Regions from separate parts of the Massilia sp. TWR1-2-2 genome, predicted to be linked through region 3. Evidence: predicted binding sites of a transcription regulator. Region 3 holds the regulator's gene; each other region holds the start of a gene.
The links. Region 3 encodes sigma-54, which starts transcription at its own class of promoters, with help from an activator protein. Its sites were predicted from a motif close to TGGCANGNAANCTGCTTT; they were not measured.
Positions count from the first base shown of each region.

Region 1 (7,717 bases), on a different contig from region 3:
ATCATGCTGTCGCTGAACACGCCGCCGCGGGTCAGGAACTCGCGGTCCTTGTCGAGGTTCTCGAGTGCTTCTTCGAGCGATGCGCACACCGTCGGGATCAGCGCGTCTTCTTCCGGCGGCAGGTGGTACAGGTCTTTCGATGCCGCTTCGCCCGGGTGGATCTTGTTGGCGATGCCGTCCAGGCCGGCCATCAGCAGCGCGGCGAAGCACAGGTAGACGTTCGCCAGCGGATCCGGGAAGCGCGTCTCGATACGGCGGCCCTTCGGGTTGGCCACGTGCGGGATGCGGATCGAGGCCGAGCGGTTGCGCGCCGAGTAGGCCAGCTTGACCGGCGCTTCGTAGCCAGGCACCAGGCGCTTGTACGAGTTGGTGCCCGGGTTGGTGATCGCGTTGAGCGCCTTGGCGTGCTTGATGATGCCGCCGATGTAGAACAGCGCGGTGTCCGACAGGCCGGCATAGCCGTCGCCGGCGAACAGGTTTTTGCCGTCCTTCCAGATCGACTGGTGCACGTGCATGCCCGAGCCGTTGTCGCCGACAATCGGCTTCGGCATGAAGGTGGCGGTCTTGCCGTAGCTGTGGGCGACGTTCCAGACGACGTACTTCAGGTTCTGGGTCCAGTCGGCGCGCTCGACCAGGGTCGAGAAGCGGGTGCCGATTTCGTTCTGGCCGGCGCCGGCCACTTCATGGTGGTGCACTTCGACCGGGATGCCCATCGCCTCGAGGATCAGGCACATCTCCGAGCGCATGTCCTGGAACGAGTCGACCGGCGGGACCGGGAAGTAGCCGCCCTTGACGGTCGGACGGTGGCCATGGTTGCCGCCTTCGGTCTTGGCGTCGGTGGCCCACGAGGACTCGTCCGAATCGATCTTGACGAAGCAGCCGGACATGTCGATTTTCCAGCGGACCGAATCGAAGATGAAGAATTCAGGCTCCGGGCCGAAGTAGGCGGTGTCGCCCTGGCCGGACGACTTCAGGTACGCTTCGGCGCGCTTGGCGATCGAACGCGGATCGCGGTCGTAGCCCTTGCCGTCGGATGGCTCGATGACGTCGCACTGCATGAACAGCGTGGTCTCTTCCATGAACGGGTCGATGTTGGCGGTCGACGGATCCGGCATCAGGATCATGTCGGACGCTTCGATGCCCTTCCAGCCGGCAATCGACGAACCGTCGAAGGCGTGACCCGACTCGAACTTGTCGAGATCGAAGTGGGAGATGGGTACGGTGACGTGCTGCTCCTTGCCACGGGTATCGGCAAAGCGGAAATCAACGAATTTGACTTCATTGTCTTTTGCCATCTTCAGCACTTCTGCGGCGGTCTTTGCCATTCAAAATCTCCTAGATAAAAAGGGGGGAGCGCGCGCTCATGGGCGTACGCAAACTCACAGGAATCATAGCAGAAACCATGCCAGCCATTAATTCCAACGCTAAAGTCCAGTTTAGTGCGGGAGGTGCCGGGGATGGTAGGAAAATCGACCGCAACATGCGGCATCGGCTCGTTGACGCACCGTCATGGCGCACCAATACGGTGCATTTCGCCAGGACTGCACCAAAGGGGCGCACTGCGCCCCAAAAGCGAGAGCCACTGCGCGCGCCCTTCAAGCGTGACGATGTGACCCTATAATGGACAATCTACCAACCCAAGGGAAACTGCCATGAGCGCTGCCGACCACATCCTTGCCACTGCCCGCCAGCGCGGCGCCGACCAACCGTATGCCGGCGCGGTGACGCCGCAGGAGGCGTTCGCGCTGCTGCAGTCCGACCCCAACGCCAAGCTGGTCGACGTGCGCACCAACGCCGAGCGTTACTGGGTCGGCCAGGTCGCCATCGCCCCGGGCCAGCACGCCGCCGTCGAATGGAGCAGCTGGCCGAGCGGCGTGGTCAACCCGCAGTTCGTCGAGCAGCTTGGCGAAGCGGCCGGCAAACACGACCTGCTGCTGTTCCTGTGCCGCTCCGGCGTGCGCTCGCGCCATGCGGCCAAGCTGGCCACCGACCACGGCTTTACCAACGCGTTCGACATCCTCGAAGGCTTCGAAGGGGGCAAGGACGGCGAAGGCCACCGCAAGCAGGTCGAAGGCTGGTGCAAGGTCGGCCTGCCGTGGATCGGCGGCTAGCGCGCCGCGGCCGCCGTTTTCAGGGTCAGCAGCACGCGCTGGCGCACGAAGTTGATGTGGCTGCGCAGGCCGTATAAATTATCGGCGAACGCCAGCGGAATCGACATGCGGTTGACGCGCGCCTCGATGTCGTCAAGGCGTTTCAGCAGCTCGTCGCAGACCTGCTCGCGGCCGTCGGCGGCGCCCTCTTCCAGCTCCTGTTCGATCGTGCGCAGCTGGCCGTACCAGCGGTAGATGCGCGACTTGATGCGCCATACGTACAGCGGCGGCACCACTTTCGAAAACGGGATGATCAGCGCGGCCAGCGCGACCACCACCACCCACAGCCGGTCGAACAGGTTGGCGACCCAGAACGGCATGTAGCGCTGCAGCAGCGGCGCTCCGTCCTTGTAGAACTTGGCCGCCTCGCGCGCGACCGGGATCTCGGTGTAGCGCGCCGACGGAAACTGGCCCTGCTGCTGGAACCAGCCGGCGCCGCCGTGGATCTCGGTGGCCGCCTGCACCAGCAATTCGATCAGCGCCGGGTGCAGGTTGGCGCGCGCCACCAGCGTGGCTGTGGGCGCGATCAAGTGGTAGTCCTGCGGCGGCAGGTCGCGCCCCAGGTCGACGATCCCGCGCGGCAGCACCACGTGCGACAGGAACGGCAGGCGCCGCGCGTAGGCTTCGGCCTGGTCGAAGTTGAACAGCCGGATGCCGGGCGTTTGCAGCAGCATCTGCACCAGCAGCGCGTCAGGCCCGGAAGAGAACACCAGCGCGTCGATGCGCCCTTCGAGCAGCTCCACGGTGGCCGGCGTGTTCTCCAGCGCGCCGATGGCCAGGTCGGCCGGCTCGACGCCATTTAACGCCAGCACCTGGCGAAACAGCTTGGGGATGCCGGTGCCTTCGGGACCGAGGTTGATGCGCAGGCCCTTGAGCTGGCCAAGCTGGGTGACGGCGACCGGTTCGCGCATGAACAGCCATACCGGTTCGGTGAACAGGCTGCCGAGCGACACCAGGCCCTTGCGCTGGGCGGCCGCTTCGTCGGTCGAGCCGCTCTGGACGAACGCGGCGTCGACCTTGCCCTCGTTGAGCTGCTGCAGGTTCTGCTGCGAGCCGAGCGAGGGCACCAGTTCGGCCCTGATGCCGTCCTTGGCCAGCGCCGCCGCGTACTTCTTGCCGAATTGTTCGTAGGCGCTGTTTTCCTGGCCGGTGGCCAGGCGCATGTGGCGCGGCGGGGCCGGGTCGACGATGACGTAGGCCAGCGCGCACAGGGCGCCGATCAGCACGATGGTGGGGCCAGCGGTGGCGACCAGGTCGCGAAACGAGAACTGGGAGAACTTGCGGATACGGGACATTACTTGGCGCATGGGTTTCATGGGAGGCTACGATGCCAACAATTGACCCAATATGCAAGCGCCGCGTCAGGGGTCTGACCCCGTTGGGTCAGACCCCTGTGCAGATGCAGGCTCTGATCGGTCAGAACAGCACTTGCGGACGGGGCGCTTCCTTCGGCTTCGCCGGCTTGGGCGGCTTCGCATCCGCGGCGGGCGCCTTGGCCGCCGCTTTCGGCTTGTCGGCAGCCGCATCCCCAGTCTTCGGCGCGACCGGCTTGGCGGCAGCCGCTTTCTCCGCCGCTGGCTTGGCGACGGCAGCCTTCTCCGCAGCAGGTTTGGCGACGACTGGCTTGTCGGCGGCCGGCTTGGCGATCACCGGCATCGCGGCGACTGGCTTCTCGGCCGCAGGCTTGACGACTGCCTGGTTCTCGCCTGCCGGCTTGGCGGCATCCGATTCGACCTTGGCGAGCTTCGCCGCTGCTGCGGCGGCGGCGGCTGCCGCGGCGGCAGCCTTCTGCTTGACCGCCGCTTCCGGATCGATCATCGGCATCAGGGTTGGCGCCAGCACCGTCAGCAGCTGCACCGGCAAGGCGCTGGTGAAGTCGTATTTTTCGGAGTCGGGACCGTGCACGTACGCCGTCATGCTGCCGAAGAAGCGTTCGCCGATATTGAAGACGAAGGTCGCCGAACGGTTGACGAAGCGCGATTCGATCAGGCGCCCGCCGCCGCCGTAGACGTCGAAGCGCTGGTCGCCGGTACCGGTCTTGCCGCCGACTGCGATGATGCTGCCGTCGGCGGCGACGAACGCCGCCTTGACGCGCTTGGCGGTGCCGTCCGATACCACGCCGCGGATCGCTTCCGACACCGCTTGCGCCACTTCCGGCGCGATCACCTGCTCGAACTTGTCGGCCTTGGCATGCTTGACCAGCGTCTCGTACGGCGTGCCCTTGGCAAAGTGCAGCGAGTCGATCCGCTGCACCGGCTTGCGCTGGCCGTTGTTGACGATGATACCCATCATCTCGGCCAGCGCGGCCGGCCGGTCGGCCGAGGCGCCCAGCGTGGTGGCGTACGACGGCACCAGCGAGTCGAACGGGTAGCCCATGCGCTTCCACTGCGCGTGGATCTTGAGGAAGGCTTCGACTTCGATCAGGCCGGCGATGCGCTTGTCCTGCGCATGCTTGCGGTGGGTGTTGAACAGCCACGAATACACGTCCTGGCGCTCCTTGACGCTGGCGTCGGCGACCTGCTTCCAGCCGGCGTCCTTGTTGTTGCGCAGGTAGCCCACCACCCACAGTTCGAGCGGATGGATCGACGAGACGTAGCCGCGATCGGACAGCGACATCGTCGCCGGCGCGTACGTTTCGTACATGCGGGCGATGCGGTCGGCCGGAACCTCGTTGGCCGACGGCAGGTTGTCGTTGATGAAGGCGCCGAATTCGGCCAGCGTGCCTTGCGGCCAGACCGTGCGGTGCACCGCGGCCAGGCGCGTTGGCGTCGGCCGGAAGCTTGCCAGCAGCGCTTTTTGCGCATCGGCCGGCGTCTTGCCCTTGTACTTGTTGTAGAACTTGCCAAGGAACTCGCGCCCCTCGCGGTCGGCGAAGCGGGCCAGATATTCGGCGCGGCGCGGATCGTCCGCGTCGGACAGCAGCGCCGCCGACGAACCTGGCAGCTGGAACATGTAGTAGCGCACCACGTCGCGCATCATGCGCACGAATACCAGGTTGGTCGACTGGCGCAGCGCCTGGCGCACGGTCAGGATGCGCGAGTCGTCGAGCTTGCTGAAGTTGCCGAAAGTGTGAAGGCCGCCGCCGGTGAAGAAGCTTTCGCCGGGATTGCCCGAATACTTGCGCTCAAGCGCCGCTTCCAGCATCGCCGCCAGGGTGCGGTCGCCGCCCGACTTGAGGCCCTGGAAGTATTCGATGCCCCACTGCGACATGCGGTCCTTCGGATCGACCACCACTTTTTTCAGCTCGGCCGGCGACATCGGCGAATAGCGCTTGTACAGCTGGTCGACGATGTCCATGTACGTCACCAGGGTGCGCAGCTTGGCCGTCGACCCGAGATCGAGCTTGGCGCCTTCGTTGATGTCGAGCGGCTGGTCGTAGTTGTCGGTCTGGACGCGCAGGTAGTTGGCGTCGGCGCCGCGCTCGATCAGCGTGAAGCTGTAGACGACGTTGGCCGGGTCGCCGTTGCCGAGCATGCCCTTGCCGGTCAGGCCGGCGGCGGTGGCCGATTCGACGTCGCGCAGGCCGCGCAGGCGCGCCGTGACGGCCGTCTGCGCTTCGGCGTTGAGGGTGCTGGCCACGGCCAGGTCGAGGCGGTCGACGTTGTACAGGCGCGAGTCGCCCAGCAGGCCGGCCAAGTGGGTGCGCACCGCGTTCGACGCCTTGCGGGTGGTGAATGAATTGGCCGCCGGCGGCGCGATGCCGGTGCCGGCGGCAGGATGGAGCTTCTGGCCGGTGGCCAGGTCGCGCAGTTTCGGCGTGATGATGCCGGCCTGGGCCAGCACGCGCAGGTGCACGTTGGTCAGTTCTTCGAGGTCGTCCGAGCCGGCGCCGAGGTAGTGGGCAGGACGGCGCTGGGCGATGAACAGGCTGAGCGCCTCCTTGTAGGCGAGCGCGGCGTCAGGGGTGTCGATGGTGCCGCGCAGCGCACGGTTGAAGTCGTTGAAACTGCGGCCGTACCAGACCCACATGCCGTCGCCGATGCCGTTTACTTCGCCGTAGCCAAGCTTGGCCGACAGCGGCACCGTGTTGATGTAGTCGACCACGATCTGGCGCCGCGCCGCGGTGGTGTCCTCGCCGTCCTGGTAGGCGCGCAGCGACGCCGACACCATCTGGCGCAGCTTGTCCGACAGCGAATTGGTGCGCCCGTCCGGCGAATGGCGGTACTTTTCGATCTGCGTGGCGAGCGTGCTGCCGCCGGCGGAGCGCTTGTCGGCGCCGGTCACCACGTGCAGCGACTTGTCGAAGACGGCCTTGCTGAAGCGGTCCCATTCGACCGCCGGATTGCGTTTCGGGTAGGTCGTGTCGAGCAGCTCACGGTTCTCGATGAACAGCAGGCTCTGGATCAGCGGCAGCGGCGTGGCGTCGAAGCCGCCGTACACGCGCTCGGGAAAGCGGGCGCTAAACAGCGGCTGCTGCTTGTAGTCGAAGATCTCGAGGCCGACGCGGGTCTTTTCGCGGTAGGTGGCGAACAGGCCCATGTCGGCCAGCTCGACCATTTTCGGCGACAGGCGCGCCTGGGCGGCGATGACGTAGTCGTGCGCCTTCAGCTTGGCCAGGTAGTCGGGCAGGTTGGCGTAGCCGAGCCGCTCGTCGTACGGGCTGTCGGACGGGAAGCGGATCGCGTCGCTCGGGCCAGGCTCGACCTTGTAGCTGATTTTCTTGGCCAGGCTGGTAAAGAACTGCGCCTGCATCGACGACGTCTGGCTTTCGCGCACCAGCCACCAGGCAAACAGCGACAGCAGCATCAGCATCAACAGCACCAGCGCCGGCTTGATGCGGCTGCGGCGCTTGGGCGGCTTGCCGTCGGGGGCGCCTTCGGCCGGCGGCTCCGGCGGCGCCTCGGTTACCAGCGACAGGTGCGTTTGCGCCGAGCGCTGTTCGGCCGCCTGCTGGTCCTGCGGGTCCTGCAGTTCGTGCTGCAGCTCCTGCTCGAGCACGGGCGCGGCGGCAGCAGCGGCGGCGCCGCGCGCGCGGCCCAGGTTGATCGATGCGGCGCGTGCACGCAGTGCGCGAACTGCACTGGCAACGCTGTAGTTCCGCCCTGCTTGGCTATTACTTTCCATGATGGCTCAACCGGTATGAATCAATCGTCAGCGCTCCGCGTCCCGACCATCGCCATCCATGCATGGGTCGTTTGCAACGGAGCGAGGCCGTTTCGTGTTTCGCGAATAACAACCAAAATCCCACTGCAGAACCTGGCCATCGCGTGCTTACCATTCCACCACACCAATGCCTCCGCGACGTAGCACTGATCGACAAATTGTCGCCCCGCCGATAGTTTTCGCAAAAAAACAACGGCTCAGTCCGCTAGTAAAAGCACTTCGACAACATCCGCAAATGCCGCCGTGCGTTTGCAATTTGCTATGGGTCAGTGTGCCACGAAATCGGCGGGAGGCTGGGCGCCCGCATCAAGCGCGCGCAGCTCGCGCAAGGCCTGCAGGCAGTAGTACTGGAACCACAGGCCGGTGAAGATGAAGATGAGCAGGTACAGCCAGATCGACAGCATCGCCAGCAACGGAAACAGCACCACCGAAATGAGCGCGCCGCCGATCCAGACGATGCCGGG
Region 1 covers NZ_JAFCWM010000010.1:67,558-75,274, reverse strand. The annotation lists gene glnA (type I glutamate--ammonia ligase) at 1-1,325, opposite strand, end outside; gene ACP7DD_RS11515 (rhodanese-like domain-containing protein) at 1,653-2,111, shown strand; gene ACP7DD_RS11510 (TAXI family TRAP transporter solute-binding subunit) at 2,108-3,445, opposite strand; gene ACP7DD_RS11505 (transglycosylase domain-containing protein) at 3,567-7,214, opposite strand; gene ACP7DD_RS11500 (EI24 domain-containing protein) at 7,520-7,717, opposite strand, start outside.
Region 1: glnA (type I glutamate--ammonia ligase) is a predicted target of sigma-54. The motif match lies at 1,391-1,408, and genes of this name have one in related genera.

Region 2 (7,717 bases), on a different contig from region 3:
GATGTGCTGGTCATTCCCGAGAGTTTTTTCTAAAATAGCGGACAGCGCCTGTCGATTTTTCTTACAGGTTTGATGTTTCTGCAGGCGCGGCAGTCAATATTTGCAGGCTGTTTAGCGTAAGTCATTGATTCGATGGCGATCAGGCGCCCGGGATTGGTGCATGGAACGAAAATTGCTTATTGTTTTATGGAAATGTCGCGCCCGGCATACGGCCCGGCGGCGCCCCTAAGAGGATCACAGACGTGGCTAACGAACGACACACCGACGCCCCCGGCAGCGAATTGCCAGGTGCTGGCGAACTCCCGGCCGGGATGACGGCCAAGGGCGCCGCGCGGCGCCGCTTTGCCAAGGCCGGCGCCGGCGCCTCGGGCGGCGTGCTGCTGACCCTGGCAAGCCAGCCAGCCATGGCAATCGTCTGCACCTCGCCATCGGGCACGGTGTCTGGTAATAACAGCCGCAAGGGTGGGCCTCAGCAGGAATGCGTCGGCCGCTCGCCGGGCTACTGGAAGACCCACCACGAAGAGTGGCGCGGCGCCTCGACCAATGGCGAATCGCCGTTCAAGCAGACTTTCTACTGCGGCGGCCTAGGCAGCGCGATGGCGAAATACAACTGTTTTGACGTCGTCGATCCGGACAAGGTGACCAACGGCGACGACAAGGATAATGTCGCCATGCACATTATGGCGACATTGCTCAACGTGCGCTCCGGCAAGATCACCTTTTTGAACACGAACCAGGTGCTAGCGATCTGGTATTCGTACGCGACCAAGGGCGTATACGTGCCGACTCTCGGCGCGTCGTGGGATGGCGCAGAAATCGTCACTTACCTGAAAAGCACAATGATCTGATTCTCAGACGAGCAGCGCCATCACCGATCTCCGCATTACCGTCCCGCCGACCGACCTGACCTGGTGCCTGACACCGGGCCAGGCCTTGCGCCATCGCCAGTGGCAAGGCGAACTGGTCTTGTTTAACGACCTCTCCGGCGACACCCACCTGCTGACCGAAGTAGCGCTCTACGTCTTGCTTGCCTTGCAGGCGGGGCCGGCCAGCCAGACGGCGCTGGCCGCCGCCGTGCGCGCCGAATTCGATGCCGACGACGGCGAAGTCGACGACGCCATGGTCGCCGAGTTGCTCGCCGACCTGCACAAGCTGGTGCTGATCGAGCCGGCCGCATGACGACGGTCTCGAGCCTGTCGCGCGCCGAACTGGGCCAGCGCCTTGGCGGCGCCGGCATCCATTTGCAAACGGGCGCTTTCGTCACCTGCGTCAGGAGCCCGATCGCCACCGTCGCCGATGGCATCGGCCTGCTGTACGCCGACTATCCTCTGGTCGACGGCGCCGAGTTTGCCGACTTCCACATCAGCCTGGCGCCGGCGGGCGGGCTGCGCCGCTGGTGGCGCCGCCAGGTGCTGTTCGACGCCGACGGCGCCTCGCCGTTCCTGCCGCTGCCGATTGCGCAGGCGTTTCCGCTGTTCGAGTGGTCGATGAACGCGTGCGTGTCGAGCCGGGCCAACCGCTACCTGATCATCCACGCCGCCGTCGTCGAGAAGGATGGCCTTGCGGCCATCCTGCCGGCCCCGTCCGGTTCCGGCAAAAGCACCTTGTGCGCCGCGCTCGTCACGCGCGGCTGGCGCCTGCTGTCCGACGAGCTGGCGCTGGTGCGGCTTGGCGACGGCGCCATCGCGGCGCTGCCGCGCCCGATCAGCCTGAAGAACGCGTCGATCGACATCATGCGCCGCTACGCGCCGGGCGCGGTGTTTTCGCCCGAAGTGCGCGACACCATCAAAGGCGCGATCGCGCACATGAAGCCGCCGGCGGCCAGCGTCGCGCGCGCCCTCGAGAGCGCACGGCCGGCGTGGATCATCTTTCCGCAGTACCGCGCCGGCGCCGCGGCGACGCTCGAGGCGGTGGCGCCGGCGCGCGCCTTCATGGACCTGGCCGGCAATGCCTTCAATTACAGCCTGCTCGGCGCCGACGGCTTCGACGCGCTGGCCGGCCTGATCGCCGCGAGCGGCCTGTATACATTTAGCTACAGTTCGCTGGACGACGCCGTCGACGTCTTCGCGCGCCTGGTGCCACCGGCGTGATGGCGCCGCCGCTGCCGCTGGCCGTGCAGGCCTTTCGCGACCCGCAACGGATGGGCCAGTTCAGCCTGGCAGAATGGGACCTGCTGCTGCGTCAGGCCGGCATCGCCAACCTGACGGCGGCGCTGTACTATCTCGCCGAGCAGCATGGCCAGCTTGGCGCCATTCCCCCGCCCGCCCGCGAACACCTCGCGTGGGCGCATGCGCAGGGCGAGCGCCATCGCCAGGGAGTGCGCTTCGAAGTGCGGCAGATCCGCCGGGCGCTGGCCGGCGTCGGCGTGCCGCTGATCCTGCTCAAGGGCGCGGCCTACACGATGGCCGGCCTGCCACCAGCGCCGGGCCGGCTGTTTTCCGATATCGATATCCTGGTGCCGAAGGAGCAGCTGGCCGCGGTCGAGGCGGCGCTGATGCTGCACGGCTGGGCCGCCAATCACCATGACGAATACGACCAGCGCTACTATCGCGAATGGATGCACGAATTGCCGCCGATGCAGCACGTCATCCGCCAGAGCCTGATTGACGTGCACCACGCGATTTTGCCGGAAACATCGAAAGCGCGGCCCGACCCGGCGGCGCTGCGGTCGGCCTCGCGCTCCATCGACGGCGACGACGGCCTGCGCGTGTTCGCGCCGGCCGACATGGTGCTGCACAGCGCCGTGCACCTGTTCTACGATGGCGAGTTCGACCATGGAATGCGCGACCTGGCCGACATCCACCGGCTGCTGCAGGAATTTGGCCGGGAGCCAGATTTCTGGGCCGAGCTGCCGCAACGCGCCGCCCAGCTCCAATTGGAACGGCCGCTGTTTTACGCGCTGCGCTACGCCCACCGCCTGCTCGGCGCCGACGTCCCGCCGGCGGCGCTGGCATCGGGCCGGCCGCCATCGCCGCTGCTGGCGCTGATGGATGCGCTGTTCGGCCGCGCGCTGCTGCCGGCGCACCCGAGCTGCGCCGACCGCTACACCGGCATTGCCCTGCGCCTGCTGTACATCCGCGCCAACTGGCTGCGCATGCCGCCGCTGCTGCTGGCGCGCCACCTGTTCCACAAAGCCTTCATCTCCCCCAAAGCTAGCTGATCCGCTCGGCCCCGATGGGGTGTGACGTCCTTCGGCACCGACCCGTCCAAATCGGGCCGGTTGCTTCACTTTGAATGCATTCGCTGCAGGCGAAAAAAAACTGCCCGGCTTGCACCGGGCAGTTTCAATAAATTGCTGCTTTATTATTACTTGCTGTTCTTGCGACGACGGGCAGTGGCGACGCCGGCGAGTGCCAGGCCGAACAGGGCCAGCGATGCAGGCTCTGGAACTTGCAGAGCGTTGGAGAAGGTGGTAGCGCCACTTTCGTCGGTGATGGCGAAATTAACGCCGTTGGTAGCCAGGCCACCGGTGTTGTTGTTAAACGAATTGAACGTCAGGCTGTAGAACGGGTTTGGTGCGACGAAGAATTTCGCGCCAGCTGCGGTCAGAGCGATGTTGGTGTTAACGTTCTGGTAAGCGCCGCCCAGCGAGTTCAAGCCAGCAACGCCGTAAGCGAAGTTGCCCGATGCCAGTTTGATTTGCGTGCCACCGCCAGTGACCGATGGATCAGCCGCCAGGGTCGCTTGGGAGAACGTTGCAGAACCGTCGCTGATTTTATCTGCGAACAGGTTCAGGTTGATCGACGTCACGCTGCACTCAACATTGACGGCCAAGGCACTGGCGCACGAGAACGTTTGGGTGAAAGTGGCGTACAGGTTGTAGCCCTGCAAGACGCCTGGGAAATTAACGCCGAGGTAGCTGTTGTTGACGTTGCTGCTGGCGAGTGCGAAGCCGCTGTACTGGATGTAACCTGTGCCGTTGTAGTTGAATCCAGGACCTGCTTGGGTCGTCAGACGCACAGTCGAATTACCGACAATTTTGTCGGCGTCAAACTTGGCGATACCGGCTGGCTGAACGACGCCGCCGACGGTGACCAGACCGTTGCTGGTTGGGTCGACAGTGAAGATCATGCCGGCGTTGGCGTTAGCAGCGGCGAAAACGCCGACAGCCAGAACTGCTTTGACGATGGTGCGCAGGCGTGGGGTAAATTTGATCATGGTAACTCTCCAATTAATTCGAATGATGTTCTGAATGTTTTTATTGCTGCTCAACACTATGGCGGTTAAACTTGTTTCGCCTGATGTTTAGCGCTGCTGTTTTTTACGACTACGATCAACATAAAGCAATGACCGTGCCACCCTTTCCGGGTTCGTTATAAAACAAGGACTTACGCTGAACGCTTCGTGTTTTTGATCGATAAGAAAAACGTACTGTAAGAAATCTCGACACCGTTACTCAATTATAATTTCCGGGTAGCATTTTTATCCGCGCCGCTCCTCTTCCGATCAGCGCAGCATCGAATAATGGGAATCACAATGCCTAGTCCACGCCTGGTTCAATCGGTCATCCGAGAGTTGTTCACTTCCGAGCGCAGCCCGCGCCGCACCGAGCCCGATCTGGTGATGGACGATCCGGCCAATGTCGCCGCGTATGTCGAGGCGGGCCGCGAGCACGCGGTGATGGCGCCGGTTTACCTGTTTCATGCAGCCAACATCTGTGAAGTGATCCGGCCCGGCGACACCGTCGTCGACCTCGCTTGCGGGCCGGCCAACCAGCTGGCGATGGTGGCGCGCCTCAATCCGCTGACAACCTTTATCGGCGTGGACCTGTCGCCGCCGATGCTGGCGCAGGCGCAGGAACTGATCACGCGCCAGGGTTTGACCAATGTGACGTTTCGCCACGGCGACATCACCGACCTGTCGATGTTCGCCGACCAGTCGATCGACGCGGTGGTGTCGACGATGGCGCTGCACCACCTGCCCGACAGCGACTGCCTGGCGCGCACGTATGCGGAGGTGGCGCGCGTCCTGAAGGCCGATGGCGGGATCTACATGGTCGACTTCGGCCACCTGAAGGCGCAGCGCAGCATCGACTATTTCGGCAACCAGTACGCCGACCGCCAGCCGGCGTTGTTTACCGAGGATTACATCAACTCCTTGCACGCGGCGTTCTATCCGGACGAGTTCCGCAAGGCTGCCCAGCCGCTGCTGCAACGCGCCAAGCTGTATGCGACGATCGCGCTGCCGTTCATGGTGGCGCTGAAAAGCCCGGCGCGCCGCGGCGACGATCCGGCGCTGCGCGCGAAGCTGGCAGAGATGAAGAAGAATTTGCCGCAATGGCACCATGCCGACATCGCCGACCTGATCCGGCATTTCGGCATGAACGGGATGCGCTGCGCGCTGCTGGCGTAACTGAAAAGCGTTGCGGCTAGTGCTGCAGCAGCTCGTCCAGCGGGCGCCGCTCCGAGCGCGCGCGCGCGACGGGGCCGGCGCCGAGCCGGCCCATGTAGACCGGAAACGCGCTGCCGTTGAAGATCAGTTTGGCCGTCTGCTCCTGCAGGCGCGCGGCGCGGCCATGCAGGTTCCTGGCATGCGTGAAATGGCGCTGTTCGCGCACATACTTCGAAAAAATCAGCGGCGTCATCTCGGGCTGCATCACCAGCCCGAGTTCGGTCAGGGTCAGCCAGTAGCGCTGCACCGCGCGGCCGGCGGCGACGTAATCGTCGATCGTCTGCGGCGCGCGCCTGGCCTTGATGACGAAGTGGGCGGCGCAGGCGATGCCTGGCACGAAATCCATCTGCAGGCGCGGCGCCCATGTGCCCATCAGCGTGTTCATCATCGACAGCCGGCCCCAGCTGACCATGGCCCACTTCATCAGCTTCAAGGTGGCGGCGTCGACGCCGAGGGCCTGGTCGGGCACGCGGTCGTCGCTGCGCTCGACTCCCCAGTGGATGATGCGGCGGTGCACTTCGTATGCTTCCGGCATCGTCAGGCGCAGCTTGGCGTTGTTGAACATCATCCGCGCGGTGCGGAACTTGACGCGCAATCCTTCCAGCCACTGCACTTCGTAGTCGTCGCCGACGGCGTGCTCGAGAGCGAGCTTTTCGGCTGCCGTCAGCGGCCGCGTTTTCATCGGCCGGCGCTGCACGCTGCGCACCTTGATCGACCCGAGCAACGGGCTCGGCGTGACGGCGGCGTCGGCCACCAGCTCGATGTCGAACAGGTAGCGGTGTTCGGCGCCGCTGTCGCGCCGCGTGACGTCGGCGCGCACGCCATGCGCGCTGGCGGCGATGGCGATCGTCTCGAGCAGGGCGCCGAGCGAAATCTGGCTCGGGTGGCCGTCGAGGTCGTAGACGCAGTCCTCGCGCGTGTCGAAGCCGTGCACGACGAAGCGGGTGCTGTCGATCAGCTCGAAGCGCCAGCACTGGGTGTTGTCGCCCGACGGCGCCCAGCGCGCCAGTTCAAGGATCTGGCGGATCACGGACAGTTCGCTCATTTTGCCTGCGCCATGCGGGCGAACTGGCGCTTGCCGATCGCAATGGCGATGCGGTGCAGCCAGTTGTTGTTGCCCCACGGGCGCCAGGTGCGCGCCAGCCGGTTGCGGTAGGCGTCGAACTGCAGGCCGTGCGGCGCGGCCAGCACGTCGCCGCGCCCGAGCAGGATCTTCAGCGCTTCGGTGGCGGCAATGCCGGCGCACAGCTGGCAGGCCATGAAGGTCGACGGCCCGCGCCGTTCGGCGAAATTGACCGCCGACGGCTCGACCAGGTAGGGGCGGTGCAGGCCGGCCGGGGCCAGGCCGACGACAAAGCGGATCGCCTTGTCTTCCTCGGGCAAGCTGCCCCAGCGAAAATATTCTTCGAACGTCATCTTGCCAGGCATGAAATTGAGCAGCGCGGCGCCCATGCCGAGCGGCGCCACCGTGGTGGCCGGAATGCCGCGCTCGGCGCACAGCGCGAAGGTTTGCTGGCGGATGTCGAAGGCAAAGAAATCGAGGCCGTCGATGTACAGGTCGACGCCGTCGAGGAAGGCGGGCAGGTTGGCCGCATCGATGCCCTTGTCGAAAATCTTGATGTCGAGTTCGGGATTGACGTCGCGCGCCATGCGCGCCATTACTGCCGCCTTCGGCTGGCCCAACGTCGAGACGTTGGCGCCGACCTGGCGGTTGAAGTTGACATAGTCGAAGCTGTCGAAATCGGCGATGTGAAAGCTGCCGATCCCCAGCCTTGCCAGGGTCATCAGGTGAACGCCGCCGACGCCGCCGCCGCCGGCGATCGCCACGCGCTTGCCGCGCAGGCTGGCCTGTTCGGCCTTGGTGACCCAGCCGATGTTGCGCGCGAACGCTTCCTCATACGGAAAGGACGAATCCGGGGCGGTCGCGGCGGAACTTGGCTGGAGCGATGTTTTCATTCTTGGATCAGGAGACGGTGCCGGACGGCGATGCGGCTTGGGCCTGCTAGCTCAGGCAGCGTGTTGCTCGTGGTCGACGCGTAGCAGGCGGTTCAAAATACCGGCTTCCTCGCGCGGCGAAAAGAAATACGGGTAAAACGAGCGCTCGGTAGTCTCGCTGCCGAAGGTGCCGCCATGCTTGCTGATCTGTTCGGTGACGTACTCGAGATTGACGCGCAGCAAAAAGGCCGGCGCGTTGACGCGCGGATTGTTGCGCATTTCCGCTTCGCGCTGGAAGCCCAGCATGTGCTCGTAAAAGCGGCGGTGGCGCGGATTGACCTCGATCAGAATGTCGGTGCACTCGTGGATGTCGCGCGCATAGATGACGGCC
Region 2 covers NZ_JAFCWM010000002.1:92,247-99,963, reverse strand. The annotation lists gene ACP7DD_RS02440 (XrtA/PEP-CTERM system exopolysaccharide export protein) at 1-33, shown strand, start outside; gene ACP7DD_RS02435 (hypothetical protein) at 243-848, shown strand; gene ACP7DD_RS02430 (HPr-rel-A system PqqD family peptide chaperone) at 934-1,179, shown strand; gene ACP7DD_RS02425 (HprK-related kinase A) at 1,176-2,090, shown strand; gene ACP7DD_RS02420 (nucleotidyltransferase domain-containing protein) at 2,090-3,160, shown strand; gene pepA (flocculation-associated PEP-CTERM protein PepA) at 3,307-4,158, opposite strand; gene ACP7DD_RS02410 (class I SAM-dependent methyltransferase) at 4,477-5,352, shown strand; gene ACP7DD_RS02405 (molybdopterin biosynthesis protein MoeY) at 5,369-6,436, opposite strand; gene ACP7DD_RS02400 (ThiF family adenylyltransferase) at 6,433-7,347, opposite strand; gene ACP7DD_RS02395 (N-acyl amino acid synthase FeeM domain-containing protein) at 7,399-7,717, opposite strand, start outside.
Region 2: pepA (flocculation-associated PEP-CTERM protein PepA) is a predicted target of sigma-54. The motif match lies at 4,281-4,298, and genes of this name have one in related genera.

Region 3 (7,717 bases):
GCTGGTTCGCCGGCTTCCCCGGCGGCGAACGGCTCATTTCCGGCGACGTGGCCTCGGCCGCCGACCAGGTCGGCCACCTGAACCTGATCCACCCCGGCCGCATCCAGGTGTTCGGCCACCAGGAAATCAACTATTACCACCGACTCAAATCGAGTTCGCGCACCCACGTCATCGGCGAACTGATCGCCGGCGGGCCGCCGGCGCTGGTCATCGCCCAGGGCCTCGACACGCCACCCGACATCCTCGCCATCTGCGACGAGCAGAACATCCCGCTGTTTTCAACGCCGCTGCCGGCCGCCCAGGTGATCGACTACCTGCGCGTCTACCTGTCGAAAAAACTGGCGCAACGGATCATCATGCATGGCGTGTTCATGGACGTGCTGGGGGTTGGCGTGCTCATTACCGGCGACTCCGGACTCGGCAAGAGCGAGCTGGGCCTCGAGCTGATTTCGCGCAGCCACGGCCTGGTGGCGGACGATGCGGTGGAGTTTTCGCGCATCGCGCCGAACATGATCGAGGGGCGCTGCCCTGCTCTGCTGCAGAACCTGCTGGAAGTGCGCGGCCTGGGGCTGCTCGACATCAAGGCGATTTTCGGCGAGACCGCGGTGCGCCGCAAGATGCGCCTGAAGCTGATCGTGCACCTGGTGCGGCGCAGTGCACTGGAGGAAGAAGTCGAGCGGCTGCCGTTCCTGTTTCCGACCGAGGATGTGCTGGGGCTGCCGGTACGCAAGGTTGTCATTCCCGTGGCGGCCGGTCGCAACATCGCGGTTCTTCTGGAGGCTGCGGTGCGCAACACCATCTTGCAGCTGCGCGGGATTGATACGTTGCAGGAGTTTATGGAACGCCAGCGCCAAGCAATGTCGGGCGACTAGGCTGTCTCCTATTTCTCTCGCGTGGTAGCGGTTCCCGCCTGCGCGGGAACGACGGTCTTGGGGCATGCGGCAATAGAAGACGTCGTGCTCGCCATTGGCGAACCCGGCTTCCCGCGCAGGCGCGAACCCATGCTGAGCAAGCCCTCCCGCCACAACACGCGCCCGTTGCGGTATCATCAACTCCATGCGCATCGTAATCATCACTGGTATTTCCGGCTCGGGTAAATCCGTCGCCCTCAACGTCCTCGAAGACGGCGGCTACTATTGCGTCGACAACCTGCCGCCGGCCCTGCTGCCGGACCTGGTCCGCACCATTGCCGACGAAGGCACCGAAAGCCTGGCCGTCGCCGTCGACGCGCGCAGTTCGGCCTCGCTGGTCGATCTGCCGGCCAACATCAACGACCTGAAAAAGGCCGGCCATGATGTCAAGGTGATGTTCCTGACCTCGAATACCCACTCGCTGGTGGCGCGGTTCTCGGAAACGCGCCGCAGCCATCCGCTGTCGCACCAGCTGCGCCCGGACGAAAATCCTGCTTCGCGCCGCACGCTGATCGAATGCATCCTTGAAGAGCGCGAACGGCTGTCGGCCATCGAGCAGCTCGGACACGTGATCGACACGTCCGACCTGTCGGCCAACAAGCTGCGCGCGTGGATCAAGGAACTGGTGGCGGTCGAACGCGCGCCGCTGACGCTGTTCTTCGAGTCGTTCGCCTTCAAGCTCGGCGTGCCGCTCGACGCCGACTTCGTGTTCGATGTGCGCGCGCTGCCGAACCCCTACTACGACCTGACCTTGCGCCCGCTCACCGGCATGGACACGCCGGTGATCGCCTTCCTCGACGCGCAGCCAAGCGCGACCGAACTGCTGGAAGACATCCGCGCGTTCATCGAGAAATGGCTGCCGTCGTTTAAAACCGATAACCGCAGCTACCTGACGGTGGCCCTCGGCTGCACCGGCGGCCAGCATCGTTCGGTGTACATGGCCGAACGGCTGGCAGCTTACTTCAGCCCGACCGAACGGGTCGTGCTGCGCCACCGCGAACAATCCTGATTGCCTAGCCTTGCAGCTCGCGCAGTGGATGCGCGCGATCGGGCCAGGGCGACGCAAAAAACTGTGCCACCATTTCGTCGGTCACTTCGCTCAAGGCCGGCGGATTCCACTTCGGCGCATTGTCCTTGTCGATCACCAGCGCGCGCACGCCTTCGAGCACTTCGCCGTGCTCGAAATTGCGCCGCACGAGGATGCGCTCGAGGCGCAGGCAGCCGGCCAGTTCCATCGTCGCGCCGCGGCGCAACAGCTCGAACGTGACGCGCATCAGCAGTGGCGAACGCTTGCCCATCGCCGCCAGCGTCTTTTGCGCAAACTCGCCCGGGTCGGACGCCAGCGAATCCATGATCGCCTGCACGCCTGGCGCGCCGAAGTGGCGGTCGATGGTGGTGCGCTCGGTTTCCAGCATGGCGGCGCCGGCGGCGAACGGCGCGGCGAAGGCGACCAGCGCTTCGCGCAGCTGCGCGCCAGGCGTCGATTCAATCAACTGCGCCAGCGCCGGCATCTGCGCCTGCGGCACGAAGGTGTCGGCCAGGCCCGCGTACAGCGCGTCTGCGGCGCGGATGGTCAAGCCGGTCAGCCCAAGGTAGTAGCCCAGCCTGCCCGGTGCGCGCGACAGGAAATAGCTGCCGCCGACATCCGGGAACAAGCCGATGTTTACTTCGGGCATCGCCATCTTGGTGCCGTCGGTAACCACGCGCAGGCCGCGCGGACCCGCTTCAGCGATGCCGAGGCCGCCGCCCATGACGACGCCGTCCATCAACGCGACGTACGGTTTCGGGTAGTGATAGATCAAATGGTTGAGGCGATATTCCTCGGTGAAAAAGTCTTCCAGCGAAGCGCTGCCGCCGGTGGTCGGCGCGCTGCCGACGTCGTAGAAGAAACGGATGTCGCCGCCGGCGCACAAGGCTTTTTCGGAGGTGCTGCGAAGCACGACAGCGTCGACCTGCGGATCGTCGCGCCAGGCCAGCAGCGCGTCGGTCAGCGCGCGCACCATGTCGAGCGACAGCGAATTGAGCGAACGGGGACGGTCGAGCGTGATGACGCCGGTGCCGTTGGCAACATGGGTTTTGACGAAGTCGGTCATGGTGTGCTTGTCGATGTTAAAGCTGCATTCTAGCGCACGCCAGCACCTCATCCGTGCAGGGTGAAATCGAATTGAAAAGGGCGCCGTGAAGGCGCCCTCGCTTGCTCGATCGGCCGGCTTACGCAGCGGCGATGATCTCTTCCTCAGGCAGGTGCTTGATGGCCTTGTGGCCATGTTCCTGCAGCTGGGATTTGTACTTCATGACCTGGCGATCGAGCTTGTCGATCAGTGTGTCGATCGCCGCGTACAGGTCGTGCGACATGCTGGCGACATTGACCGTCTTGCCCGGCAACCGCAGATTGACTTCGGCTTTTTGCCGCTTTTCTTTTTCAGTAAGATTGTCAACTGTGAGGATCACGGCAATGTCGATGACTTGATCGAAATGTCGCTTCACTCGCTCCAGTTTGGTTTGTACGTAATCGCGGATGGCTGGTGTCACTTCAAGATGATGTCCACTGATTGTGAGATTCATACACACTCCTTTGATGATGTCGCTTCCTGTTCATGCGTCATAAGCGCAGAGGAACATCGTAAAAACTTTACAGACTTTTCCTGAGAGTTACAGGTGGGATCTTCAGCGCTTCGCGGTACTTGGCGACTGTGCGCCGCGCAATGACCATTCCCTGTTCCCCCAGCATGTCTGCAATCTTACTGTCTGATAGTGGGTTTTTAGGGTCTTCTGCTCCTGTCAGTTGCACGATGAGTGCCCGTATCGCCGTCGAGGATGCTTCTCCTCCTGCTTCAGTGGCGACGTGGCTACCAAAAAAATATTTCAACTCAAACATTCCATGCGGTGTCAGCATGTATTTCTGAGTTGTGACCCGAGAAATAGTACTCTCGTGTAAACCCAGTGTATCAGCAATTTCACGCAGCACAAGGGGGCGCATGGCAACTGCGCCGTGGGAAAAGAAATTGCGTTGGCGCTCAACAATAGCTTGCGCCACGCGCAGGATCGTATCGAAGCGCTGGCGCATATTCTTGATCAACCACTTGGCTTCCTGCAACTGCGCGCCCATCTGCCCTTCGCCCTTGCCCTGCTTGAGCAAGTTGGCGTACATGCTGTTGACGCGCAGCCGCGGCATCACGTCGTGGTTCAATGTCACCGTCCAGCCGCTCTTGGATTTGCGCACGATGACGTCCGGCACCACGTAGTCTGACGCACCTGAACCGAACGCGGCGCCCGGGTGAGGATTGCACTGGCGAATCACGCACTGCGCCTCACGCAGGTCCTCGTCGTCGCAGTCGAGCGATTTTTTCAGCTTGTTGAATTCGCGCTGGGCAAACCACGTCAGGTGGTCCGTGACAATCTTCAGCGCCATGCGCCGCGTGACCATCGGTACGCCCGGCATGCGGCGGATCTGCAGCGCCAGGCATTCGGACGCGTTGCGCGCGCCGACGCCGACCGGATCAAAACTTTGCAGCAGCGACAGCGCCGTCTTCAGTTCATCGAGATCGAGTTCGAGTTCGGGCGGCATGCGCTCGAAGATCTCTTCGAGCGACTCGGTCAGGTAGCCGTTGTCGTCGAGCGCGTCGACCATCAGTTCGACCAGCGCGCGGTCGCGCACTTCCAGCACGGCCAGGCGCATCTGCTCCATCAGGTGGTCGCGCAGGGTCACCGCGGACGCTTCGAGCTGCGGGCGCGAGTCCTCGTCGTCGGGCGCCTTGTTGCGGGCGGACTCGCCCCAGTCGTCGCTGTCGGCGCCGCTTTCGGCCGGCGCGCTGTCGACGTCGCCGCCCTCGCCTTCCGCCGCTGGCGCATCGGCCGGCGGCGCATCCTGCGCGCCTGGCTCGGGCGCAGCTTCACCGGGCGCGGCGCTCGAGCCGATGGCGCCGTCGGCGAGCAGCCGCACCGAGTTGTCCAGCGGGTCGTCGAGCCGCTCGAGCAGCGGATTGTCCGACAGCAGATGCTCGAGTTCCTGGTGCAGTTCAAGCGTGGACAACTGCAGCAGGCGTATCGACTGCTGCAGTTGCGGCGTGAGCGCCAGGTGTTGCGAGGTCCGTAGCTGGAGTGACTGTTTCATCGCTACATCCGGAAGTGTTCACCGAGGTAGACGCGCCGCACCGATTCGTCTGCAATGATGTCGTCGGGGCGGCCCGACGCAAGCACCGCGCCCTGGTTGATGATGTAGGCGCGGTCGCAGATGCCGAGCGTCTCGCGCACGTTGTGGTCGGTGATCAGCACGCCGATGCCGCGCTCCTTGAGGAAGCGCACGATGCGCTGGATCTCGATGACCGCGATCGGGTCGACGCCGGCGAACGGCTCGTCGAGCAGCACGAAGCGCGGATTGGTGGCGAGCGCGCGCGCGATCTCGACCCGGCGCCGTTCGCCGCCCGACAGCGACAGCGCCTGGTTCTCGCGCAGCTTCTCGATCTGCAGGTCGGCCAGCAGCGTGTCGAGGCGCTGGTTGATCTGCGCCTTGGTCAGCGCCTTGCCATCGACCTTCTGCAGTTCGAGCACCGCGCGGATATTGTCTTCCACCGTCAGCTTGCGAAACACCGACGCTTCCTGCGGCAGGTACGACAGGCCGAGCGAGGCGCGGCGGTGAATCGGCATGCTCGAGATGTCGACGCCGCTGATGTCGATCGAGCCGGCGTCCGACGGCACCAGGCCGACGATCATGTAGAACGAGGTAGTCTTGCCGGCGCCGTTGGGTCCGAGCAGTCCGACCACTTCGCCGCACTCGACCTGCAGCGAGACGTCGCGCACCACCAGGCGCTTGCCGTAGCTCTTTTGCAGGCCGCGTACGATCAGGGTACTGCCGCAGCTTTGTTCCATTATTGTTTTCCTGGGGCCGGAGCCGCCGGAGCGGGCGACCTGCGCGAGTCGATGATCCACTCGACGCGGCCGCCACCGGTCTTGCTCTCGCCCGTAGCGGTATTGGTCGTGGTGACAACTTCCTTGCGGCTGTCATACGAAATGAACGCGCCTTCAGAGCTGCCGGTTACCCGCGTGCCCTCCAGGTTGCGGACCTTCGCCCTGCCCTTGAGCTTGACCACATCGGTCTTGTCGTCGTATTCGATGCGTTCGGCCTCGCCCTCGATCCACAAATCGGGGCCGCCGTCCTTTTTCTGGCGGAATGTGGCCAGTCCACCCGGCGCCGCTTGCAGCGTCACGAACTGATAGCCTTGCGGGTCGATCGCGGCGGTCAGTTTGGCTGCCTTCATGATCAAGGTGCCGCGCGTGAGCACCACATTGCCTTCGGCGGTGCCACCCTCGTTGACGGTGTTAGCCATGATGGATTCGGCGTTCACCTTGATCGGCTTGAGCGCATCGGCGCGCTCGGCCAGAGCTGAAACGCACGCAGCCAAACAAGCGACACTCACCAAAATTTTTTTCATATTTATTCCCATATTTTTCTAGACTTCCGTCTCAACGCGCGCGCGGCGGCAGCGTTAATTCACCCTTGCTCTGCACATCGACCTGGCCTGTGGCGTTATTGGCTTTCATGCCGACACCGGACACCGTGCTGGCGCCCACTACCATCTGAAATGGCTGCTTCGTCTGCATCCGCTCTTCGTCGGGGAACACGGTCAGCGCGGACGTTTGCAGGTGCAGCGCCTGCGTGGCGCCTTGCGGCGGGCGCTGGATATCGACGGAGCCGACCAGGTCGACGATGTTGTTGGTCTGGTCGATGTGCGCTTCTTTCGCCGTCATCGTCATCGGCGGTTGCTTCGATCCCATGTTGCGCACCACCGGCATGTCGACGTGCAGCGAGTCGTCGCTCGGGCGGTGGGTCAGCTTTTCGCCGGCGATGATGTAGGCCGGCTTGCCGCCCGGCGTCATGCGCACGAAGCTGAACTTGTCGACGATGTAGTCAGGCTCGGTCTTGAGGCCCTCGCCAGGTGTCACCAGCTCGTTGCGGGTGATGACCTGCACCAGCCAGAAGGAGCCCAGCGCCAGCACCACGCCGCCGATCATCAGGGAGCCCATTCGCCAGCGGTGAGCGGTACGCTTGTGCATGGTGCCCATCGATCAGGCGAAATACGGCGCCAGCGCCGTATCGTAGTTGCCCTGCGCGCGCATCACCAGGTCGCACACTTCGCGCACGGCGCCGCGGCCGCCGCCGGCGCGAGTGACGTAATGGGCGCGGTGCTGCACTTCCGGGTGCCCGGTCGACACCGTCACGGCGAAACCGACGTTGCGCAGCAGCGGCAGGTCGATCACGTCGTCGCCGATGTAGCCGCATTGTTCGGCGCTGGCGCCGGTGGCCTCGAGCAGCGCGGCGAATGCGATGCGCTTGTCGTGCGTGCCCTGGTAGACGTGCATGATCTTCAGGTCGGCCGCGCGGCGCACCACCACCGGCGACTTGCGCGCGCTGATGATGGCCACGGCCACGCCGGTTTTCTGCAGCAGTTCGATGCCCAGGCCGTCGAGCACATTGAAGGTCTTGGTCACTTCGCCGTCGGCGCCGTAAGTCAGGCTGCCGTCGGTGAGCACGCCGTCGACGTCGAGGATCAGGATCTTGATGGCGGCGGCGCGGCGCAGGTGGTCCGGTTGCGGGTTGAGTGCGGTGTCCATCAGATCACTTTCGCGCGCGTCAGGTCGTGGATGTGCAGCGCGCCGACCAGCTTGTCGTCGGCGTCGACCACCAGCATCTGGTTGATGCGGAATTCTTCCATGATGGCGACGGCGTCGACCGCCAGCTGCTGCGGGTGGATGCGGCGCGGGTCGGCGTGCATGACGTCGCGGATGACGACCTTGGTGAAGTCCTG
Region 3 covers NZ_JAFCWM010000015.1:71,956-79,672, forward strand. The annotation lists gene hprK (HPr(Ser) kinase/phosphatase) at 1-872, shown strand, start outside; gene rapZ (RNase adapter RapZ) at 1,057-1,920, shown strand; gene ACP7DD_RS15745 (enoyl-CoA hydratase/isomerase family protein) at 1,925-3,004, opposite strand; gene hpf (ribosome hibernation-promoting factor, HPF/YfiA family) at 3,123-3,476, opposite strand; gene ACP7DD_RS15755 (RNA polymerase factor sigma-54) at 3,544-5,025, opposite strand; gene lptB (LPS export ABC transporter ATP-binding protein) at 5,028-5,780, opposite strand; gene lptA (lipopolysaccharide transport periplasmic protein LptA) at 5,780-6,343, opposite strand; gene lptC (LPS export ABC transporter periplasmic protein LptC) at 6,375-6,965, opposite strand; gene ACP7DD_RS15775 (KdsC family phosphatase) at 6,978-7,523, opposite strand; gene ACP7DD_RS15780 (KpsF/GutQ family sugar-phosphate isomerase) at 7,523-7,717, opposite strand, start outside.

Region 4 (7,717 bases), on a different contig from region 3:
CGACGTGCTGCGCAACCTCAATCCGGACGTGATCTGCCTGCAGGAGGTCGCCTCGAACCACCCCGAGCTGGAAGGCGGCGCCACTTGCGACCAGTTCAAGCAACTGGCCGGTGCGTTCGGTGCCTACCATTCAGTGCAGGCGCCGGTCAGCGAGATCTACCGCAACAACCTGCCGCGACTGTTTGGCAATGTGCTGTTTTCCAAATTCCGCATCACCCAGGTGCACCGCCACCTGCTGCCCTGGCCGCCCGATCCGTCCAGCCCGCCGGGCATGCCGCGCGGGATGATCGAGGCGGTCATCGACGCGCCAGGCGGCAAGGTGCGCGTGCTCACCACCCATCTCGAATACTATTCGCTGGCCCAGCGCATCGCGCAGGTGCGCCAGATCCGGTATCTGCACTGGGAAGCGTGCGAGCGCGCCCGCACCTTCGAGCCCGACCCCACGCTCGATGCGCCGTACCAGCTGGGCTTTCGTCCGGGCTCGGCGATCTACTGCGGCGACTTCAACCTCAATCCCGGCTCGCCCGAATACGCGGAGCTGATCGCGCCCGAAGAAGCGATCGCGCTGCCGCTGGTGGACGCCTGGAGCGCGACGCATCCCGGCCAGTCGCACATGCCGACGGCCGGCCTGCACGGCTTTGCGTGGCCGGACAAGCCCGATTGCTACGACTACTTCTTCGTCACCGAAGACCTGGTGCCGCGCCTCACCGCCGTCGAGGTGCAGTCGGAGACGGTCGCGTCCGACCACCAGCCGCTCGTCCTCGACATCAGCTAGGCTTGGTCAGGCTGATTGCTTCAGGCCGCTTCCTTGTCGGGCCGCGCCTGGCGGTGATACAAGAACTCCAGCACCCGGGTGCGGTAATCGATGTAGAGCGCGTCGTGCGCCAGGGCGACCCGGTCGCGCGGGCGCGCCAGCTTGACGTCGACGATCTCGCCGATCGTCGCCGCCGGCCCGTTGGTCATCATGACGATGCGGTCCGACAGCAGCACCGCTTCGTCGACGTCGTGGGTGACCATCACGACGATCGATCCGGTCTGCGCGACGATGCGCAGCAGCTCGTCCTGCAGGTGGGCGCGGGTCAGCGCGTCGAGGGCGCCGAACGGCTCGTCCATCAGCAGCACTTTCGGCTCCATCGACAGCGCGCGGGCGATGCCGACGCGCTGCTTCATGCCGCCCGAGATTTCGTTGGGCCGCTTGGACGCCGCCGCGCTCAAACCCACCAGCGCCAGCGCGGCCGTGGTGCGCTCGCGCATCTGCGCCTTCGACTCCTTCGCGCCGAACACGCGCTCGACCGCCAGGTGGACGTTTTCGAAGCAGGTCAGCCACGGCAGCAGCGAGTGGTTCTGGAAGACGACGCCGCGCTCGGGCGACGGCCCGGCGATCTCGCGGCCGGCGCAGATCAGGACGCCCTCGGTGGCGGTGGTGAGGCCCGCGATCAGGTTCATCAGCGTCGACTTGCCGCAGCCGGAGTGGCCGATCAGGGTGACGAATTCACCCTGGGCGACCGTCAGGTTGATGTCGGTGAGCGCATGGAAGCTGCCCTTCCTGGTATCGAAGCGCATCTCGGCGCCCTGCACTTCGATGAATTTTTGCGCGTGCATGTCAGGCTCCGGTTTCTTCGTAGGTGAACGACTTGGCCAATGCGACCAGCGCTTGTTCCAGCAGCAGGCCGACCACGCCGATCACCACGATGGCGATGATGATGTGCGGGGCGTTCAGGTTGTTCCACTCATCCCAGACCCAGAAGCCGATGCCCACGCCGCCGGTCAGCATTTCGGCGGCGACGATTACCAGCCACGCGGTGCCGATCGCCAGGCGCACGCCGGTCAGCATGTACGGCAGCACCGACGGCAGCAGGATCTTGGTGAAGATCTTCCACTCCGACAGATTGAGCACGCGCGCAACGTTCATGTAATCCTGCGGCACGCGCTGCACGCCGACGGCGGTGTTGATGATCATCGGCCAGATCGAGCAGATGAAGATCGACCAGATCGCGGCCGGGTCGGCGGCCTTGAACACCAACAGGCCGATCGGCAGCCAGGCCAGCGGCGAGACCGGCTTGAGCAGGCTGATGACCGGGTTGAACATCCCTGCCAAAAATTTGAAGCGCCCGATCATGAAGCCGAGCGGGATGCCCACCGCCGCGGCGAGGCCAAAGCCGACCGCCACGCGCTTGAGCGACGCATAAATATTCCAGCCGATGCCCTGGTCGTTCGGGCCGTTGCTGTAGAACGGATCGGCGAACAGGCGCAGCGCCTCCGCCCCGGTGACCGCCGGCGACGGGAAATTGGTGTTCTTGGCCGAGATGATCTGCCACACCAGCACCAGCAGCGCCACGCCGAGAAACGGCGGCAGCACCTTCAGCAGGATCACGTTGAAGTTCGATTTGCGGCCGATACGCACGCCCCGGCTGGCCAGGCGCTGGCTGCGGCGCCGCTTTTCCGGCTCCGCCTTCGATAGTGGGACGCTGGCGGCGCCGTGTGTTGCGGGGTCGAGTACTGCGCTCATGTGCTGCTCCTCCATCAGGCTTTGATTTTGAATGAGTCGGCGTACGCCTTGGGGTTCTTGCCGTCCCAGATGCCGCCGTCGATCAGCTTCGTGGTGCGCATCGGCGACTTCGGCACGTTCGCCTTGGCCATCGTGGCCGCTTCCTTGTACAGCGCGATCTGGTTGACGGCGGTGGCGGTGGCCAGATAGTCCGGCTCGCCCTTGAGCAGGCCCCAGCGCTTATGCTGGGTCATGAACCACATGCCGTCGGTCAGGTACGGGAAGTTGACGCTGCCGTCGTTATAGAACTTCATGTAGTTTGGGTCGTCCCAGGTCTTGCCCATGCCGTTCTGGTATCGGCCCAGGATGCGCTGGTTGATGACGTCGACCGAGGTGTTCACGTACGACTTGTCGGCGATGGTGCTGGCCATCTTGGTCTTGTTCGACAGCGACGCGTCGATCCACTTGCTCGCTTCGAGCACCGCTGCCACCAGCGCGCGCGCCGTGTTCGGATTGGTCTTGACCCATTCGGCGGTGGTGCCGAGCGTTTTTTCCGGGTGGTCCTGCCAGATATCCTGGGTAGTGGCGCCGGTGACGCCGACGCCGTCGACAATGGCGCGGTGCCCCCACGGTTCGCCGACGCAGAAGCCGTCCATGTTGCCGACCCGCATATTGGCCACCATCTGCGGCGGCGGCACCGTGATCACCTTGGCGTCCTTCATCGGATTGATGCCGTAGGTGGCGAGCCAGTAGTACAGCCACATCGCGTGGGTGCCGGTCGGGAAGGTCTGGGCAAAGGTGTATTCGCGCTTGTCGGTGCGCATCAGCTTGGCCAGCGACGGGCCGTCGACGCCGCCCTTGTCCGAGACTTTTCTCGACAAGGTGATGGCCTGGCCGTTGTGGTTCAGGTTCATCAGCACCGCCATGTCCTTCTTGGCGCCGCCGATGCCCATCTGCACGCCGTAGATCAGGCCGTACAGAACGTGCGCCGCGTCCAGTTCGCCGTTGACGAGCTTGTCGCGCACGCCGGCCCACGACGACTCCTTCGACAGGACAATCTTGATGCCGTATTTCTTGTCGAAGCCGAGCACCGACGCCATCACCACCGAGGCGCAATCGGTGAGCGGAATGAAGCCGACCTTGACTTCCTCTTTTTCGGGTTTGTCGGAACCGGCGGCCCACACTGCCCCGGTGGCCAGGCCGCTGAGGGAAGCGGCGCCCGCTTTCAGGATGGTGCGGCGGTTCAGCGTGGTTTTGGTATCGTTGCTCATCATTTCCTCGTAGCTCGGCTGGAGAACAGTCGGAGCAAGCGCAGGAGCGCCTGCCGTTACCTGTCCATCAGCAAATGGCGTGCCAGCTAGAAAAAGAGGAAATGCACGACGAATAAGTCGAATTGGCGTCGCCCTGCACGGCATTTGGCACCGTTCTTGTGCAGCGCACCAACATCGCGCCGAAGAATCACACCGGGGTCAGACCTAGGTCTGACCCCGATGATGTAGGACGGCGGTGTTGCCTTATTCCTGCGAAAGGATCTGGCGCAGCGCCTGCTCGAATACCTCGGGCGGCTGGCCGCCGGAGATCAGGTGGCGCTTGTTGATGATGATCGCCGGCACCGAGCTGATGCCCTGGCGCTGGAAGAACTGCTCGGCTTCGCGCACTTCGGCGGCGTAGGTGTCGGAAGCGAGGATGCGGGCAGCCTCGGCAGTATTGAGGCCGACTTTGCCGGCCACGCGCACCAACACCTCGTGCGAGCCGGGGCTGTCGCCGTCGGTAAAGTACGAGTCGAACAGCGCCATCTTCAGCTCGCGCTGCAAGCCGTGCTCTTCAGCCCAGTGCAGCAGGCGGTGGGCGTCGAAGGTGTTGTAGATGCGGTCGCGCTGGCCGAATTCGAAGCCGAGTTCGGCACCGCGGGCGCGGATCATCTCGCTGGTCTGGTTGCGCTGCTCTGCACTGGCGCCGTATTTGCGGGCCAGGTGCTCGCCGATGTCTTCGCCTTCGGCCGCGATGTTCGGGTTCAGCTCGAACGGCTGGAAATGCAGCTCGGCATCGGCCAGGTCGCCGACGTTGTCGAGCGCCTGCTCGAGCGACTTAAGGCCGATGACGCACCACGGGCACGATACGTCCGACACGAAATCAATCCTGATCTGTTTGCTCACAATGTTTGCTCCCTATTTACCAGCCACCTATATTGACCCGAGCGATAGCATTTCAATAGGACAAATTAAAACGGGGTCGGACCCGGCTTTTATGGTGCCGCCAATGGATTAACCGGGTCTGACCCTGTTTTTGGGAGCACTTACTTTTTCTTGGTGGCGGGCGGTTTGGCCGCGGGGGCGGATTTGCTGCCGATGCGGCTTTCTTTGCCGGCGATGAGGTTGCTGATGTTCTTGCTGTGGCGCCAGGCCAGCAGCGCGCACATCACCACGACCGCGAACAGCTTTTCGTCGATGCCGAACAGCAGGCCGTAGTAGAACGGCGCAAATAACGCCGAGATCAGCGCCGCCAGCGACGAGTAGCGGAACGCGTACGCGATCACGATCCAGGTAACCAAGGTCGCCAGGCCCAGCCAGGGATTCAGGCCGATCAGCACGCCCAGCGCAGTGGCGACGCCCTTGCCGCCGACGAAGCGGAAAAACACCGGCCACAGGTGGCCGAGGAATACTGCAAGCGCCACCATCGCGATGCCGGCGTCGGTCACGCCATACTGGTCGGCCAGGCGCTCGGCCAGCCACACGGCGAACCAGCCCTTGGCGCCGTCGCCGATCAACGTGGCGATCGCGGCTTTCTTGTTGCCGCTGCGAAGGACGTTGGTGGCGCCGGGGTTTTTCGAGCCGTAAGTGCGCGGATCGGACAGGCCGAATACGCGGCTCATCACCACCGCAAACGAAATCGAGCCGATCAGGTAGGCGGCAATTACAAAAATAAGGGTGGCGGTCATCGTCTCTCTCTTGTTATCGAACCCGGTCTCGGTCGCCGGGCCGGTGAATATACACCATCCCAGGCAACCGGCGAAAGCGGCGCGGACACCCGGTCACGACAACATTAAAGCAAAATGGCGACGGCGACAATCGCCGCCCCAATCAGGGCGCCGCGCCGCCCGCTTCGCCGCGCAGCCGGTGCGCCGCCGCCACCATGTTGCGCAGCGCCGCCTGCGTTTCCGGCCAGGCGCGCGTCTTCAGGCCGCAATCGGGATTGACCCACAGGTTCGCCGCCGGGATCACTTCGGCCGCCTTCTTCATCAGCCGCACGATCGCGTCGACCGACGGCACCTGCGGCGAATGGATGTCGTACACGCCAGGGCCGATCTGGTTCGGGTACCTGAAGCTGCCGAAGCCGCGCAGCAGCTCCATGTCGGAGCGGCTCGTCTCGATGGTGATGACATCGGCATCCATCGCCGCGATCTCCGGCAGGATGTCGTTGAACTCGGCATAGCACATGTGCGTATGCACCTGCGTGTCGTCGGCCACGCCGCTGGCGGCGATGCGAAACGCGCGCCCCGCCCACTGCAGGTATTCGGGCCAAAGCACGCGGCGCAGCGGCAGACCCTCGCGGATTGCCGGCTCGTCGATCTGGACGATGCCGATGCCGGCCGCCTCCAGGTCGAGCACCTCGTCGCGGATCGCCAGCGCGATCTGCTGCGCGGTCGCCGAGCGGGCCTGGTCGTCGCGCACGAACGACCATTGCAAAATGGTGACCGGGCCGGTCAGCATGCCTTTCATCGGCCGCGCCGTCAGGCTTTGCGCATACGCGGTCCAGCGCACCGTCATCGCAGCCGGCCGCGAAACGTCGCCAAACAGCACCGGCGGCTTGACGCAGCGCGAGCCGTACGACTGCACCCAGCCGTTGGCGGTAAACGCGAAGCCGTCGAGCTGCTCGCCGAAATATTCGACCATGTCGTTGCGCTCGGCTTCGCCGTGCACCAGCACGTCGATGCCGAGTTCTTCCTGCTGCCGCACGGCGTGGGCGATCTCGGCGCGCATCGCCAGTTCGTACGCGTCATCGCTCAGCTCCTTGCGCTTGTGGGCGGCGCGGGCGGCGCGGATCGCCGCGGTCTGCGGGAACGAGCCGATCGTCGTGGTCGGAAACAGCGGCAGCGCCAGGCGCGCCTGCTGCCCGGCGCGGCGCGCCGCAAAGCCGCTGTGGCGGCGGTCGATGCCGGGCTCTAGCTGGGCGGCGCGTTGCCTCACGGCCGGGTTCGTCACGCGCGGGCTGGCGGCGCGCGCGGCAATGGCGCTGCGCGCCGCCAGCAATTCGGCGGCCACGCTGTCTTCGCCGTCGTTGACGGCGCGCTGCAAGATGCGCAGCTCGGCCAGTTTGTCGGCGGCGCCGGCCAGCCAGCTGCGCAGTTCGTCGTCGATGGCGGCGTCGTCCGACAGGCGTAGCGGCGTGTGCAGCAGCGAGCACGACGGCGCGATCCACAGCTGCTGGCCGCGCCGTGCAACCACCGGCGCCAGCAGATGCAGCGCCTTGTCGAGGTCGGCGCGCCAGATGTTGCGACCATCGAGAATGCCGAGCGACAGCACCTTGTGCGGCGGCAGCCAGTCGAGCACCGATTGCAGTTCTTCGCCGGCGCGCACGAGGTCGACGTGCAGGCCGGCGACCGGCAGCTTGCACGCCAGGCTCAGGTGCTCCTGCAGCGGCGAAAAATAGGTCGCCAGCAGCAGCGGCACCTGCGCCGTGTTGAGCATGTGATAGGCGCGCTCGAACGCCAGCGCCCACTCGCCCGGCAGGTCGAGGCCGAGGATCGGCTCGTCGACCTGCACCCATTCGGCGCCGGCCTCTTTCAACTGGCACAGCAAGGCGATGTAGGCCGGCAGCAACTGCTCGAGCAGCGCCAGCTTGTCGAAGCCGGCCGTGCGAGATTTTCCCAGCCACAAAAAGGTCAGCGGGCCAAGCAGCACCGGCTTGACGCGGTGGCCCAGCGCCGTCGCCTCCGCCACTTCGCCCAGCAGGCGGGCAGACGCCAGGCTGAAGCGGGTAGCGTCGTCGAACTCCGGCACCAGGTAGTGGTAATTGGTATCGAACCATTTGGTCATTTCCAGCGCCGGCTTGCCGCTAGCATGCGAATGGTGGCAGGCCGGCTCGTGCTGGTGTTCGCTGGCAACGCCGCGCGCCAGCGTGAAGTAGCGCGCCAGCGCCGATTCTTCTCCGCTGAAGCCGAACCTGGCCGGCTCGCAGCCGAACAGCTGGATGTGATTGGCCACGTGGTCGTAATAGGCGAAGTCGCCC
Region 4 covers NZ_JAFCWM010000039.1:22,499-30,215, reverse strand. The annotation lists gene ACP7DD_RS23770 (endonuclease/exonuclease/phosphatase family protein) at 1-775, shown strand, start outside; gene ACP7DD_RS23765 (ABC transporter ATP-binding protein) at 796-1,602, opposite strand; gene ntrB (nitrate ABC transporter permease) at 1,604-2,509, opposite strand; gene ACP7DD_RS23755 (CmpA/NrtA family ABC transporter substrate-binding protein) at 2,524-3,759, opposite strand; gene ACP7DD_RS23750 (DsbA family oxidoreductase) at 4,003-4,644, opposite strand; gene plsY (glycerol-3-phosphate 1-O-acyltransferase PlsY) at 4,785-5,426, opposite strand; gene metE (5-methyltetrahydropteroyltriglutamate--homocysteine S-methyltransferase) at 5,569-7,717, opposite strand, start outside.
Region 4: ACP7DD_RS23755 (CmpA/NrtA family ABC transporter substrate-binding protein) is a predicted target of sigma-54. The motif match lies at 3,827-3,844, and genes of this name have one in related genera.